Regions from separate parts of the Metabacillus dongyingensis genome, predicted to be linked through region 2. Evidence: predicted binding sites of a transcription regulator. Region 2 holds the regulator's gene; each other region holds the start of a gene.
What was found. Region 2 encodes LexA, which represses DNA repair genes until DNA is damaged. Its sites were predicted from a motif close to CGAACATATGTTCG; they were not measured.
Positions count from the first base shown of each region.

Region 1: K8L98_RS17050 (Y-family DNA polymerase) is a predicted target of LexA. The motif match lies at 4,160-4,173, and genes of this name have one in related genera.
Region 3: pcrA (DNA helicase PcrA) is a predicted target of LexA. The motif match lies at 1,674-1,687, and genes of this name have one in related genera.

Region 1 is NZ_CP082944.1:3,446,979-3,452,339, forward strand. It holds gene K8L98_RS26605 (hypothetical protein) at 52-180, shown strand; gene K8L98_RS17025 (alpha/beta hydrolase) at 296-1,222, shown strand; gene K8L98_RS17030 (DUF2552 family protein) at 1,266-1,508, opposite strand; gene K8L98_RS17035 (iron-sulfur cluster biosynthesis family protein) at 1,522-1,845, opposite strand; gene K8L98_RS17040 (CDGSH iron-sulfur domain-containing protein) at 2,131-2,328, shown strand; gene K8L98_RS17045 (YolD-like family protein) at 2,492-2,821, opposite strand; gene K8L98_RS17050 (Y-family DNA polymerase) at 2,839-4,101, opposite strand; gene K8L98_RS17055 (YqzH family protein) at 4,382-4,573, shown strand; gene K8L98_RS17060 (SDR family NAD(P)-dependent oxidoreductase) at 4,870-5,361, opposite strand, start outside.
Region 2 is NZ_CP082944.1:2,430,452-2,435,812, forward strand. It holds gene K8L98_RS12070 (magnesium transporter CorA family protein) at 209-1,666, opposite strand; gene lexA (transcriptional repressor LexA) at 1,764-2,384, opposite strand; gene yneA (cell division suppressor protein YneA) at 2,543-2,857, shown strand; gene K8L98_RS12085 (YneB family resolvase-like protein) at 2,871-3,521, shown strand; gene K8L98_RS12090 (DUF896 domain-containing protein) at 3,589-3,819, shown strand; gene tkt (transketolase) at 3,995-5,361, shown strand, end outside.
Region 3 is NZ_CP082944.1:337,062-342,422, reverse strand. It holds gene pcrA (DNA helicase PcrA) at 1-1,612, opposite strand, end outside; gene pcrB (heptaprenylglyceryl phosphate synthase) at 1,869-2,555, opposite strand; gene K8L98_RS01845 (DUF3231 family protein) at 2,738-3,727, shown strand; gene K8L98_RS01840 (YerC/YecD family TrpR-related protein) at 4,099-4,407, opposite strand; gene K8L98_RS01835 (DUF3048 domain-containing protein) at 4,431-5,361, opposite strand, start outside.

The sequences.
Region 1 (5,361 bases), 1.0 Mb from region 2:
AATTTCTCTTCTTTTTCCAAACGTTAGGATTATAGAAAGGAGCGAGGTCTCATGTCACAAGAAAAAAGTTCTAAAAGTCAAAAAGGAAAACCAAATGCTGATACCGTAAAGAAAACGATGGCGTTTGAAGAAATGGAAAAGGCTGTACATCCGACAAAGCGTCAAAATTCTGAACAGTGATCATGCAGCAAGCCGTCCTGGCTTGTTTTTTTTGCCTGAAATGCGACTATCCTTATTTCCCGTCCGGCTTTTCTCATGCTAAAATAATTTCATAACCTTTGAGAGGAAAATGCATATGAAAAAATGGCTGATCGGAGCAGGCATTGTTCTCTCCTACATTTTTATCGTGGGATTCTTTTTTACCAATCAGATGATGTACATGAAAAAGAAGACGGATAAAGAAATTATTGACCGTGAAAAAAAGGACGGACATTACGATGAGAAGGAATTTGATTCTTATAACAAAATTGAAGTTTCCATCCCTTCGAAATTCGGCTATGACATTAAAGGCATGCTTATCGCCCCTCATAAAACCTATTCGTATGTGATTATTTGCCACGGGGTCACGATGAACCGGTATAATTCCATCAAGTACATGAAGCTCTTTTTAAACAGGGGTATGAACGTGCTGATCTATGATCACCGGAGACACGGGGAAACGGGCGGTAAAACGACGAGCTTTGGGCATTATGAAAAATTTGATCTCCAGTCTGTTGTGCACTGGCTGAAAGATCGGGTTGGCGATGAACTGCATCTCGGCATTCACGGAGAATCAATGGGAGCTGTTACCACGCTGCTTTATGCAGGCCTGGTTGAAGACGGGGCTGATTATTATATTGCCGATTGCCCATTTTCTGATTTACAGGAGCAGCTGCTGTACCGCTTAAAATCCGATTTTAAACTTCCGGGTTACCTGGTTATGCCGATCGCAAGACGCTTTCTTAAACTCCGCGACGGCTATTCTCTGCAGGATGTCTCCCCCATTGCTGTAATTGACCGTATCCATCATCCTGTTTTATTTATTCACAGCAAGGACGACGATTACATACCAGCTGCAATGACACAGCAATTGTTTGATAAAAAGCCTGGCTTCAAAAAGATTTACTTTGCTGAAAAAGGTGCGCATGCTATGTCCTATACCGAAAACCGGGAAGAATATGAACGCATCATTGATGAGTTTTTTGAGGAATTGAAGAAAAAACGGCATACTGCCAAGCTATAAGAGAAATGCCCGGATTCAGGGCCCTGAATCCGGGCATTTCGTTTTAACCAAGAACATCTGTTATTTCTTTCATGTTTTCACCCATATAGGCGATGGCTTCGTCAATTGTGGCGAACTCTTTTGCCTCAAAGGTCATTTCATCCTGCAGAAGCCAGACATCTTTCTTATCCTCGTATACGCCGCCGATGGACCAATGAAGCAGTGTATAAGGATGATTGCTGTTTAAAAAGGAAACCCATGTTTTATTCAATGCAATATTTTTAAGTGACGTTAAGCGATCCTTCATCTTTTTCTCCACCTCACTTTACTGTCAAGCTCATGCGGGGATTCAAGATTTGCGAAGGACATGTCAGCATGTATGTGTTTGCTGTTTCATTAAAATCGATGGTCATTTTTTCATCTAAGAAAACCATTTTAGATTTCTCAACAAGAACTGAAAATGCATTTGTTTCGATTTCCAGATCATCACTGTCTTTTTCATCTATGAGCCAAAGTGCCGTAACACCGCTGACAACGCAGCCGCAGCCGTCTGTATCATATTTTAGTTTGATGTGCTTACCTGAATTCTTCTGTACGTTCCCTGAAATTTTTTTGATTGCTCGATCTGTCCATTTTATTTCCATCATCTATGTCTCCTCATTTCAGCTTGCTTACGGTCATTTTATCATAAGTTTCCAAAACACGCATAAGGTGAAAATTCATCAAAAAGGGATGATTTTGCCCTTTTTGATGATTAGTTGAACCAATCGGGCTTTTACGGGCAGGTTTCCCCACTGATTACTTTATAGAGCCATAAAACATGGAGTCGGGGATATTACTGCCCGTTAATGCGGGATGAGAGCTTGCTTTGTCACATTGGAATGCCCGAATGAATACTTGTGTGTATAGAAAAAAGGAGGTTATAAAAGATGGATAAAGTTCAAATTAAAGTGAATGATAATGGATCGCTCCGTGTCACCGGTGATGTGGAATTAGTTGATGCAGAGGGCAGCGTGTTTCAAACGAAACAAAGCTTTTCCCTTTGCCGCTGCGGGTTATCAAAGAGGATGCCGTTTTGTGATGGATCTCACAAGGGGACGTTTCAGTCAGTTGTGCGCGCTGAATAAGGCCGCTGATAAATTCACTATGTTGAAAAAGTTTTATAGCGAAAAACCTGATTTTATTAGCCGTTTCGAGATTTTTATTAGCCAAACTTCTGATTTTTATAGCTGAATTGCCATTTTCATTAGTCAAATTGCAAAACCAAAAAAGACTGTCTCAAAAGACAGTCTATTTCTCGCGGATATCTGTTATTTTGTTCAATGGCAGATCAAAGCGGGCTTCTTCTCCATTCACGATCCGAATGCATCCGCGGATCGGATCTACATAATGCACATATCCTTCCTGCACATGGAAACCATGATTTTCATAGTACGTAAAAGCAAGCTCACGGTTTTCTTCCATGGCAAGACTGATCAATTCATTGAAATGCTCCAGCTGCTGCTCATCCACCGCAGGCTTGGCTGCATATCCCTGTTCGATCTCAAGCTCCCGTAAAATTTTCACATGCTCAGGCAGCATCATGGATGTCCATTTGATATTGCCCCGGTCCCGAATCATGACGATCCCTCCTTTTGTTAAGCTTTATGTCCGCCGACAAGCTTGGCGCGGTGCCTCGCGGTGCCGGCGGTTGTATAGGAAACGGCGCGCAGCAGGGCATCTGAGCCGTATTTTCCCCGAATGGAGTCCATCACATAACCGAGGATCTGTTCTTTTTCACGGTTAGGCTGAAACAAATCCAGCTGCATTTCGGCATCATCTTCAATATTGGACAGAGCAATTGAAATTTTCCGGACGGTTTTATTTGCATAAAATTGATCAAATAATGCGATGCATGTTTCGTAAAGCTCCATTGTGATATTGGTTGGCTGGCGCATCGTCCGGGAGCGGTGAAATCCGCCTCCAAGTTCATCGTGACTGTAGCCGATCCCAAGGCTGACTGTTCTGCCCGCTTTCCGGTGGCTGCGTGCTCTTCTTGCGACTTCCTCGCACATCTCAAGGATGACATGCTTCACTTCTTTCGGGTCGGGATAGTCCCTCATTAAAATCTGGCTTTTGCCGAAGCTGATCTGCCCCTGCAGAATCGGTGCACCAATTTCAGACAGGTCAACGCCCCAGGCATGATAATAGAGCTGATTTCCCATAATGCCGAATTTCTTCTCCAGGACCTCAAGCGGATGACGCGCAAGCTGCCCCACATTAAAGATTCCCATCCGGTTCAGTGTTTTTTCAACCTGGCTGCCGATGCCCCACATTTCCCGGAGCGGCGCGACCTTCCAGAGCTTTTCCTTCACATCATCGTACGTCCATTCCGCAATTCCTTTTTTCTTCGCCTCTAAATCAAGGCAGATTTTAGAGAGCAGCATATTAGGACCGATGCCAATCGCACACGGGAGGGAAAATTCGCGTTCCATATCATCTCTGATTTTGTCTGCAATGGTCCAGGCATCTCCCCATATCCCCTCGACTCCATCGACTTGAATAAAGCTCTCGTCCACACTGTACGTATGGATGGCATCCTTTGGAACGTACCGGTGGAAGAGACGCGTAAGCTCGGTTGAGATCCGGACAAAGGAGGCCATCTTTGCATTTACAATGCGAATGCGGGGATCTTTTGGAATTTCGAACAAACGAGATCCGGTTTTAATGCCAAATTCCTTTTTCAGACAAGGTGAAGCTGCAAGCACAATACTCCCCTGCCGCTCTGTATCGCCGACAACAGCTAAATGGCATGTCAGCGGATCGAGTCCATACAGGACCGCTGCGCAGCTTGCATAAAAGCTTTTCATGTCAATGCACAGAATTTTTCGTTTTGGAAATTGACTGTAATCCTCAATCATAGTTCTTACTCCTCATGACAGAATATATGTTCGTTTCTATTGTATGATTAATAGTAAGCGAATATACGTTCGATTTCAATGGTAGTTTTTCCCGCAAAAAGCGTAATCGCCCGTTTAACTCCGGGAGTCAGATAACTTTGCTGACGAATCCGTTCTGGCCGAAGAGTTGGGCGGCGGAGCTGGACAATACGTAAAATTTTATAGATCCTATACTCCTAAAAACACCGGCTTGGCATCCGCTGAAAACCCGCTTATAATCATGTGTAAGAAGAGGTGGAACATGGATGAAAAATGGATTTATAAAATGATTCAGCAATCCTTTCAGCAATATGAGCTAGAGGGATCGCTTAGTGAAAAAGAAGCACATGATCTTGTGGCAAAAGTAATAGAAAAAAAGCAGCAGGAAGAAACGGAATGGTTTGAAGTAGTTGAGGATGTTGTGTATGGATATGTGACGAATCAGGAGCTATAGTCAGAAAAGCGGAACAGGCCATTCAGATATGGCAGGGAGATAAGAACTCAACAGAAAAGGGCAGGTTTGACCCAGCCGCTTGTATCATACAGCCGAAATGAGGATTTTCACAGCCGTTTTTGCAAATCTTTCAGCCGTTTTCGGATTTTAATCAGCCAAAGCGTTTTTTTTTGCTTCTGCCGTTTGTCAGCCGAATACCGCAAGCAGAGAAATTCAGCCGGCAAGCGAACAGCACAATGTTATTATCCGGAATTCTCCTGTAAAAGCACAAAACCGGCCGATGGGCCGGTTTTGTTTTATTTCCTTGATAACGCCTTCCCCGCCACTTTTTCAAACAAACGGGGCATAAGCTGATAAAAGCTGCTGCCCGCATTCATCCAGCCGGGCAAGTTAATTTCACGCCTGTCAGAGAGCATGGAGCCCACAATCTTCTCTGACACCCTATCAGGATTCAGCATAAAACGCTCCACATTTTTTACATAGTTGCCGCTTTGGTCGGCGATTTCGAAAAAGTCCGTTTTAATAGGGCCAGGATTAACCGATGTGACATGAATATTCGTTTCTAAAAGCTCCATCCGCAGGCTGTTTGTAAACCCGAGCACGGCATGCTTGGAAGCAGCATATAAGCTTGATTTAGGCGTGGCAAGCTTTCCTGCCTGTGAAGCGATATTGATGATGTGGCCATCGTTTCGCTTCTTCATGGAAGGAAGCACCATTTTTGTGCATGCGATTAAGCCGAAGACGTTCACTTCAAACATCGATTTCATTTCCTCAAGAGTAGCATCCAG
Region 2 (5,361 bases):
TTAATAACTCACTAATTTTTCAAAAGTATTGATATAATAAGGTTTTATTACCTAATTAAACTTAAAAAACACAAAGTATATGTTCAGAACTCAAGTTCACCCTTGGGAAAGAGAACAGTATATGTATCAATATTAATTACACAAAAACCCTTCAGCAGATGTTGAGGGGTTTTTGTGTAATTAATATAGAAAAAAGCATCGGCTTTACTCAGTCAAGGTTTTCAGATTTTCCCTTATCAAAATAGTCTTTAAGCAGTCTTATGATTGCAATCCCGGCAAGTACACTCCCTACAGCAATACCTGATAAAGCTACAACGAGCGAAATATATTCAAAAACAGAATAACCGGCAAGCTTGCTCCACTCAATTTTCCCCCGCCAGTCTTCAATCACCAGATTCATTCCGTAAATCCCGGAAATAACAGTATAAGTCGTTAAGATCAGCAATAGAGAATTATGACGTTTACTTGCAAATTTTTCCTGATTTTGATAAAGACTGTCCATCGTGTTTATTACCTCTTTGTAAAGAGTTTCAATTTTAAAGCGATCTTTCATCAAAACAGAAAGCTCTTGTCCCTCAGTCCGGCTGCTGATTTCAGAAAAAATATATTTGGCGGTAAAATTGGCAATCGATCTGATCAGTTTGTCCATTTTATCTTGTTTTTGGTCAATATAGAGCTGTGAATAACTGTATGAAAGCTTTAAAAGGACAATTTTATAAAATAAGTGCAGAATCATATTGTAATATAGCTGGCCATACATTTCTTCAGCAATGAGTTTTTCATTTTTGCTGTCTCTGCTGATGCATGTAAATGTATGGTCGCTGATAATATGAAAACTATCCGGGGACCACCTGTCATAAACATGATCATTTACGTATTTTTCGATGTACTTTTGATTGGTTGCAGAGATGTATGGCTGTTTTTTTTCTTTATATCCATTCATATGTCCGATTCTGAATAAATCGTTATTTGTTATTTGATTATCAGGAGCAGCCATTAAAAAACTGGATACGAACATTCTTTCATCAATAAAATAAGGAAGGCTGCCCAGATAAGTTGATTGATCATTCTCGCTTTTTTCTATGAAGGGGACGATGAATGGACAAAGGTCCTGGAAGATAAAATCCTGAGTCTTGTCAAAACGTTTTTCACCACAATAGAGAACAGTACCTTTTTCTTCTGTAATTGAGGGCTCGAGAACGCGAAAATGATCCATAAAATCCAGTGCATCACTTAAAGAGAAATCTTCATTGTTATTGTAAGGGTCTGTTCGAATCGTTACCATTCCGATAGAGAAAGGACAAAGGTAGATATCAATTGAATGAACCTTCAAAGAAAATGAATTGTGTGCAGTATCAAGTCTGCATTTCAAATTTAAAGGCTTTGAGTAACGGTTTATCGCTTTTTCTTTATATTTGTCAGGGAATAAGATTTGTTCTATGTACGGCATAAAATAATGATTCAAACGTTTATGCGGGATATCAATGCTCTCCCCGTAATATTTATTTTGCTGTTTAACATTCTCAATTGAAAAAAATTCAAACCCGTTGGCTAACAGCTCCTCAATTAACTCCTTAGTGCAGTCCTGAGCCCATGAAAAGGGAAAAATGAATTGGCAATTCGTTCGCAGTATGGTTATTTCATCATGAATAATATTGGAATTCATAGGTTACCTCTTCTAAATTTTATCAATTATTATATATTCCCCTTGTTAAAGAGCATAAAACGCCAAAATAAAAATCTTTGCTGAGCAGCAAAGATTTTTAATGAATATTCCGGTAAACCCCAATGACTTTCCCTAAAATTGAAACATTTCGCAGAATAATAGGATCCATGGTTGAATTTTCAGGCTGAAGGCGAATGAAGTCTTTTTCTTTAAAGAAACGTTTTACTGTTGCTTCATCATCTTCTGTCATGGCAACTACGATATCTCCGTTATTTGCTGTTTTTTGCTGTTTAACAATTACCATATCCCCGTCCAGAATTCCAGCTTCTATCATACTGTCTCCCATAATCTCGAGCATGAATACTTGATCATCTGCTGCTGCAAACGTATCAGGAAGCGGAAAATATTCCTCAACATTTTCGATGGCTGTTATAGGGGAACCCGCTGTAACCTTACCGATAATCGGAACATTTATAACATTTGATCTTGGAATATGTGAAGTCTCTTCTTCTAAAATTTCAATGGCTCTGGGCTTAGTTGGATCGCGTCTGATTAGTCCCTTGCTCTCTAGCCTGGCCAGGTGGCCGTGGACAGTTGAACTAGAAGCAAGGCCGACAGCTTCGCCAATTTCGCGAACAGAAGGCGGATAACCTTTTTTCTGAACTTCTAATTTGATGAAGTTTAAGATATCCTGCTGTCTTTTTGATAATTTTGTCATCTTATGCACCTCGCGTCCTGTAATTTATGTTGATTATAGCATGTTTTTCCTGTGCATACAAACATAAGTTCGAAAAAATCCGTTGACAGAAACGTTTGTTCGCATTATACTAAAAATATCAAAAGTGCGAACAAACATTCTATTTCGAGGTGGGGATTATGTTGAAAGAATCTTTTTCTTATTTACTCTCATTTTTTATCGTCGTTATTGTTGCTGTCTTTGCTTTATCTTATACTGGTGAAAAAGACAGAATGGATCACTACGTAAATATAGAAGTTACTGAAGGGGACAGCATCTGGAGTATTGCTGACAAATTTAAAGAACATCATAATCTTTCTAAGTCAGATTTTGTCGAGTGGGTACAGGAAAAAAACGGTATGGAGACTGCAGTAATTAAACCTGGTGAACAAGTCTTTATACCCATTGAGAAGACAGCCTTTTATGAGGTCAATCAAATAGCAAGCAAGAAATAGGGAAGTGAGAACACTGAACGCCATCATCTATTGCAGAGTCAGCACAGTGAAAGAAGAACAGGAAACATCTCTTTTAAGACAGAAGGAAGAGCTCATAAATCTTTCTGAGCAGCACAGCATGAATATTGTAAAAGTGATTGAAGAGCAGGCCAGCGGCTATGATATAGAGAGGGACGGGATATTTGAACTGTTTGACTGCATCAAAAATCAGCAGGTGGATGCAATCCTGATCCAGGATGAAACAAGGCTTGGGAGGGGAAACGCCAGAATTGCACTCATTCATTTTCTTCTAAAAGAGGGAATAACACTTTATTCCGTTACACATAACGGCAGGCTTCTGCTCTCAGAAGCTGATTCTATGGTGCTTGAAATCGTCAGCATTGTTGAAGAATATCAGAGAAAGATTCATAATCTGAAAATCAAAAGAGGCATGCAGCGTGCGGTCCAAAACGGGTTTAAACCTCAAAATAACCTGTCTAATATTCATGGGAGCCCCGGGAAGGATAAAAAAGAGCTTCCTGTTTCAGAAATTGTCCGCTTAAAACAAAACAAACTGACATTTGCAGAAATTGCTGCTACTTTGAGAGGCTTTGGCCATGATGTTTCAAAGGCAACAGTACATAGAAGATATCAGGAATATATGAAACAATCAGGAGACCAATAAGTTGTCTTTTACAGTCATTTTTAGTACGATAGCATAGTGAATCTATCTACAAAAAGGAGTTACCATTATGCTTTCAAAAGAAAAAATGGCTAGAATCAATGAACTTTCAAAAAAGGCTAAATCAAGCGCTTTGTCACCTGAAGAACTAAAAGAACAGCAAAGCCTGAGACAGGAATACCTGCAGGTGTTTCGCGGTTCCATGAAAAATACATTAAAAGGCGTTACGATCCTCGACCCAAACGGTACGGATGTAACACCTCAAAAACTAAAAGATGAGAAGAAGCGAAACCTTCATTAATAAAAGGAATACGTCAATTTGTGATGTATTCCTTTTCAATTTGCACATAATACATTAGAATAGTTTCTTACACATCTTAATGCACTATTACATTTCATTATTAATGGTTGTATCCTAAAGTGTGTACCGCTATGATAAGAAAGTAGAATGTTATTTATGAAAGGATGATCAAATTATGTCACATTCAATTCAAGACTTATCTATTGCTACGATTCGAACATTATCGATCGATGCAATCGAGAAAGCAAATTCAGGACATCCTGGAATGCCTATGGGGGCAGCTCCAATGGCTTACTCGCTTTGGACACAATTTATGAATCATAATCCTAAAAACCCTGAATGGTTTAACCGTGATCGTTTTGTATTATCAGCTGGCCATGGATCTATGCTGCTGTATAGTCTGCTTCATTTGTCAGGCTATGATCTATCTATGGAAGATCTTAAATCTTTCAGACAGTGGGGAAGCAAAACTCCAGGTCACCCTGAATTCCATCACACAGCTGGTGTAGATGCAACTACAGGTCCATTAGGCCAGGGAATCGGCATGGCTGTTGGAATGGCCATGGCAGAGCGCCATCTTGCACATACATACAATAAAGAATCATATCCTGTAGTAGATCATTACACATACGCTATTTGCGGAGATGGCGACTTAATGGAGGGTATCTCTTCTGAAGCAGCTTCTCTTGCAGGTCACCTGAAGCTTGGCAAATTAGTCGTTTTATATGATTCAAATGATATTTCTCTTGATGGCGACTTAGATCGATCATTCTCTGAAAATGTTGAAGATCGATTCAAATCTATCGGATGGCAGGTCATCCGTGTTGAAGACGGCAATAATATAGAAGAGATTTCTAAAGCAATCGAAGCCGCTAAAAAAGATGAAACTCGTCCAACGTTAATTGAAGTGAAAACAACAATCGGCTATGGCTCTCCAAATATGTCCGGAAAGTCTGACGTACATGGCAAGCCGCTTGGGATTGACGAAATTAAATTAACAAAAGAAGCTTATGCTTGGACATTTGAAGAAGACTTTTATGTTCCAGAAGAAGTTTATGCTCATTTCAAGGAATCTGCTGAACAATTCGGAAATAAGAAAGAGCAGGCATGGAATGATCTTTTCGAAAGTTATAAAAAAGAATACCCAGAGCTTGCAAAACAGCTGAACGCAGGAATCAGTGGCGAATTGCTTGAAAACTGGGACGAGGCAGTGCCTGTGTATGAAGAGGGAAAAGCACTTGCATCACGTGCATCCTCAGGTGAGGTATTAAATGCACTGGCAAAAAATATTCCTTATATCTTTGGAGGATCAGCTGATTTAGCGGGTTCTAACAATACATCCATTAAAGGAGCTGCTGATTTCACAGCAGAGGATTACAGCGGCCGCAATATTTGGTTTGGGGTACGTGAATTCGCAATGGGTGCTGCATTAAATGGTATGGCTTTGCATGGCGGCTTGAGAGTATATGGAGGAACATTCTTTGTATTCTCTGATTACCTTCGTCCGGCAATCCGTTTAGCTGCACTTATGGGACTTCCTGT
Region 3 (5,361 bases), 2.1 Mb from region 2:
CCTCATCTTCATCTAATTTATCAATATCCGCAACTAAAGCCAAATCGGTTAAAAAGGCTACCAGGCTTTTATCTTCACTATTTTTCTCGAAGTTTTGCGTAACAGATAAGAACTCATCAATATTCTCAAGACGGCTTTGTGCTTCAATTGTTTTTTCGGTTTTCAGCATTTCGCGATATCCTGTCTTTTCAATCACTTCTTCAGCAAGCTCAGTGACAGACAAGTAATCCTGCATGTTCGCAAGGTTGCGGACAAGCTCTCGGAAATCCACCATCGCACTGACTACACGCCCGCTTACGCCTGCAAATTCGATTTGCTCAATCGCACCGAACAGAGATAAGTCATTATCAAGCGCATACTGAGCAATCTTATCGACTGATGTGGCGCCTACACCGCGCTTAGGTGTGTTAATAACACGCGCCAAGCTGATATCATCATCCGGATTGGCAATCAATCTTAAGTATGCAAGGATATCTTTAATTTCTTTTCTGTCGTAGAACTTAATCCCGCCGACAATGGTGTAATTGATATTTGATTTGAGCAGAATTTCCTCAATAACACGGGACTGTGCATTGGTGCGGTAGAGAATCGCAAAATCAGATAGCTTTCTACCTTCTGAAGAAACAAGCTGATTGATTTTTCCCGCTACGAACTGCCCTTCGACTGATTCACTGTCAGCGCGGTAATAGTTGATTTTCTGTCCTTCATCATTTTGCGTCCAGAGATTTTTCGCTTTGCGGTTCATGTTGTTTTTAATAACTCCGTTTGCCGCTTCCAGGATACGCTGTGTGGAACGGTAATTCTGCTCAAGCAAAATCACGCTCGCAGTCGGGTAATCCTTCTCAAAGGAGAGAATGTTCGCGATATCCGCACCGCGCCAGCGATAAATAGACTGATCGGAATCACCGACAACACATAGATTTTGGAAACGTGATGCAAGCATTTTAACCAATAAGTACTGCGCTTTATTCGTATCCTGATACTCATCCACGTGGATAAACTGAAATTTGCGCTGGTAAAACTCAAGCACTTCAGGAACACGCTGAAAAAGCTGAATCGTTGTCATGATCAAATCATCAAAATCAAGCGACTGGTTTTTCAGCAGCTTCTTTTGATAATCCTTGTAAACATCGCTTGCGACCTGCTCGTACATGCCGCCTGCTGTCTTTTCGAACTCATCAGGAGTGATCAGTTCATTTTTCGCTCCGCTGATGCTGCCTAAAATGCTTCGCGGGTCAAACTTCTTCGGATCGATATTGCGTTCTTTCAGAATGGATTTTATGACAGAAAGCTGGTCTGTCGTATCAAGAATCGAGAAGTTTCTGCTGATTCCGATCCGGTCGATATCTCTTCTTAAGATACGGACACACATGGAGTGAAAGGTCGAGATCCAAATATCATCTGCACCTGGTCCAAGCAGTTTTCCGATTCTTTCTTTCATTTCACGCGCCGCTTTATTTGTAAACGTAATCGCAAGGATGTTCCATGGCGCTACGCCTTTTTCAACCATTAAGTAAGCAATTCTTCTTGTGAGCACACTCGTCTTGCCGCTTCCTGCTCCGGCCATTATTAAGAGCGGTCCATCTGTTGCCTTGACCGCTTCTTTCTGCATATCGTTTAAACCATTCAATAATTGATCTGTTAAAAATTGCACGTTCCGGGCACCACCTTATCAAACGTATGTTCTTATTTTATCTCATATCCTGAGTTAAATGCAATTACGAAAAGCGGAAGCGCCCGTTTAGCTCCGAAAGGCAGATAAGAATCCGGCAGAAAAGTCCGGGTTTGACTTTTCCTGCGGATTTGTTCTGGCCGAGGAGCTGGGCGATGGAGCTAGACATAAATGCGCTAAACTTTATTTCTTCTTCTCAAGGTTTTACTGCTTTTACTGTTTTCAAAGCGGATTGAAAATCATCATAGATAACATTGCCGACAACCACAACATCTGCAAATTCAGCCATTTCAGCTGCCTGTTCTGGCGTTTCAATGCCTCCGCCGTAAAATAGTTTGGTAGAGGATAAGACAGAGCTTGCAGCCTGTACTACATTTACGTCTCCGTAAGTTCCGCTGTATTCTAGATAAAAGATTGGCATATGGAACATTTTTTCTGCCATGCGTGCATACGCCATGACATCATCTGCTGATAACTCCGTATTCGCCTCTGTCAGTTTTGCCGCTTTGCAGTCACCATTTAAAATACAATAGCCTTCAACAATCAGCTCATCCCAGCTCATGATCTCACCGTATTCTTTCACAGCCTCGTGATGCAGTCCCATTACCCACTTCGTATTCATGCTGTTCATAACGGACGGGATAAAATACAAGTCAAATCCCGGTATGATCGACTCAATTTCTGAAACCTCAAGCACACATGGAACAAGATATCTTCTGATTCGGGACATTAAGTTTAACACATTATCCATCGTCACATTGTCGCTTCCGCCGACAATGATCGCATCTGTTCCTGATTCGCATAATATTTCTAGATTTTCATCGCTTATTTCTTTATCTGGATCGAGTTTGAACACATGTTTCCACTCGGCAACTTCATACATGGTCTTTCCTCCTAACAATCGGGTTCCACCTGAAACATTATATCAAATTAACGTCCTGCAAAAAACGCACAGGTGCTATGAAGGTTTTGACAATCTGTTCACGAGTTCGTTTTAAAAGTGGCTTAATTCATAATTCAAAACTATTTTGAAGATAATAATTTAAAAAAACGGAGGAAAAAACATTGAATGGAAAAAATCCTATTTGCTCATCTGAGCTCGGTACACTGTGGCTAACCTACCAGGAAAAAACACTGATTCTTAGAATATTAGAATATTTCATGGAAAAAGCTGATGATCAGCAAGCCTTAAATATTATGGGAGGTTTATGGCAGGAACTCAATCATTATGTAATCAAAATCGAAGACATTTTTGAACAGGAAGGTGTAGTCATTCCTAATGGATTTACTAAAGAAGATGTAAACTTAGAAGCTCCAAAGCTTTACGACAATGGATTTGATATTATGTTTCTTCGTATTTTAAAAGAAATCAGCATGGGTATGTACACCCTTAACATGAATATGGCATACCGTGAAGATGTAATGACCATTTATGAAGGATTAACGACTACTACGCAAAAGGTTTATAAACTGGCTACCCATTATTTACTTAATAATGGCATTCTTACTCTGCCGCCAAAAGTGACCATGCCGAAATCAACGGAATTTATAAAAAGTAAAAACTATTTGAACGGATTTCGTTTCTTTGGTGAAAATCGGGCTTTAAACGACATTGAAATAGGCAATCTCCATCACGGAATCGAAACAAATCATATTGGCATGCAGCTTGTAACCGGTTTTGCACAATGTGCTAAAAACAAAGAAGTTAGACAATATTTTGTAAAAGGAAAAGAACTTGCCAAGAAACAAATAAAAACTTTCGAAGAAATTCTCCTAGAAAGCAATGTTCAGTTCTCAGCTTCTTCGGGGAGTACAGTAACTGATTCGACAATCCCTCCATTTTCTGAAAAGCTAATGATGTTCTGTATTTATCTTCTTAATGGGTTTGGGCTTGTAGGAAGCAGTTTTGGTTCCATTTTCAGTTTAAGAAATGATATATCCATGAAAACAGCATTGATAGGAAAAGATATTTACGTCTACGCCAATGAAGGAATAAAAATTATGATTAAAAATGGCTGGATGGAAGAACCGCCTCAAATGGGAAACAGGACTTGAATGACGAATAAGCAGGCACCGCATCTCATCATATATGAAGAATAAGTTTTATCATCAGATAAATAATATGCAATGTGTTCGTTCATTTAACACGATCCTGCAATGTGGAGGGATTCATTTTGAATATTCTTGTAAGCTTACTCTCAATTTTCCTTGAAATCGTTATTCGGACAGCATTTCTGGTTAATGAGACTTCTTCTAGATTCAACTCATTTTTCAGAATGCCATCTTTAACATAAGCGCGGAATATTCTCAATTTCACATTGGCAACAAAAACGGTGAAGTGCCTTAACGAAATAATAAAAGGATAAAATCATTGTGATTTTATCCTTTTATTATTTCGTATTCATTTCTAATCGAATCCCGTCAAATCAAGACTCCTTTGTTTCCTGCGTTTGAATGCGTTCAAGCGCCATTGTGTAGGCGTCGTTGCCATAGTTCAGGCAGCGTTTTACGCGTGAAATGGTTGCCGTGCTGGCACCTGTTTCTGTTTCAATTTTGTGATAGGTAAAACCTTCGCGCAGCATGCGTGCCACTTCTAAACGCTGGGCAAGTGACTGGATTTCGTTCACTGTGCACAGATCATCGAAGAACCGATAGCATTCTTCAAGGTTTTTTAGTGATAAAACAGATTCAAATAGTTGGTCGAGTTCTTTTCCCCGTAATTTTTCAATTTGCATCTTAAATTCTCCTTTTATGAAAATTAGTGGAGTGAAACGTGATTTTCTAGAGCAGGCACTATGTTAATCCAGGTCTTTCCCGGTACAAATCCGATCGGTTTTCCGTTTAAGTAAGGGAGGATTCTTCCGTCAATATTGCGCCATTCCACCTGGCGGCTGACGCCTTTTTGCAGCAGGATTCCTTTGCCTCCGGATGTTAAGTCAATCGCTCTTCTTCCATAGTCGTCAATCGTTTGATGCTTCATTTCAGCGATAAATAAATTATTAACTGCAATGGCTTCTCCTGTTTCCAGGTCTTTCGTTTGTTCGTTGTTGCTATATCGTAAGTATTTCTCTGTTTGTTTGTCGTATTTATATTCTGAATTCCACACATCTGACTGATCGTAGCGGACAATAGCTTCTAAACCTGAATCACCTTTAGGAGTTTCTTTTGTGTCAGCAAATGGCAGCGGTTTTGGCTGCTTCTGCAGGTCAATTCTGTTAAGCTCTGCACCTTCTTTAATATTTTCAGCTGAAATATAAGAATTGTGCGGCGCTTTTCTGAAGTCAGCTCTCCAAAAGAGTGTGCCGTCATAAAACAAGCCATTCAAATAGTCAAGTTTTCCATTTTCAAGAGTTTCTTTAGCCTGCGGACTCCAGCCGTGGCTAATAAAGACGGCATCATAGCCGGTGCTTAAGTCAACATAATATTCTCTTGCGCTTCTGACAGGACCGATTGCTGCTGGCTGATTGCTTTGATAAATAGCCAGGAACCTGGTAATGTTCCCTTCCGATAAAACCTCGTATACAATATCAGCCTGTTGAAGTCCAGACTGCGGACGGGCTGCCGGATGATTGTTGATCATCACTGCAAAGGCACGCTGTCCTTCTTTTTCATCAGAGCGCAGACCTGTTAATGGATAGATGTTTCGCTCTTCACTAGGAGCAGATGTTTCTTCCTCTTTTACATCATCC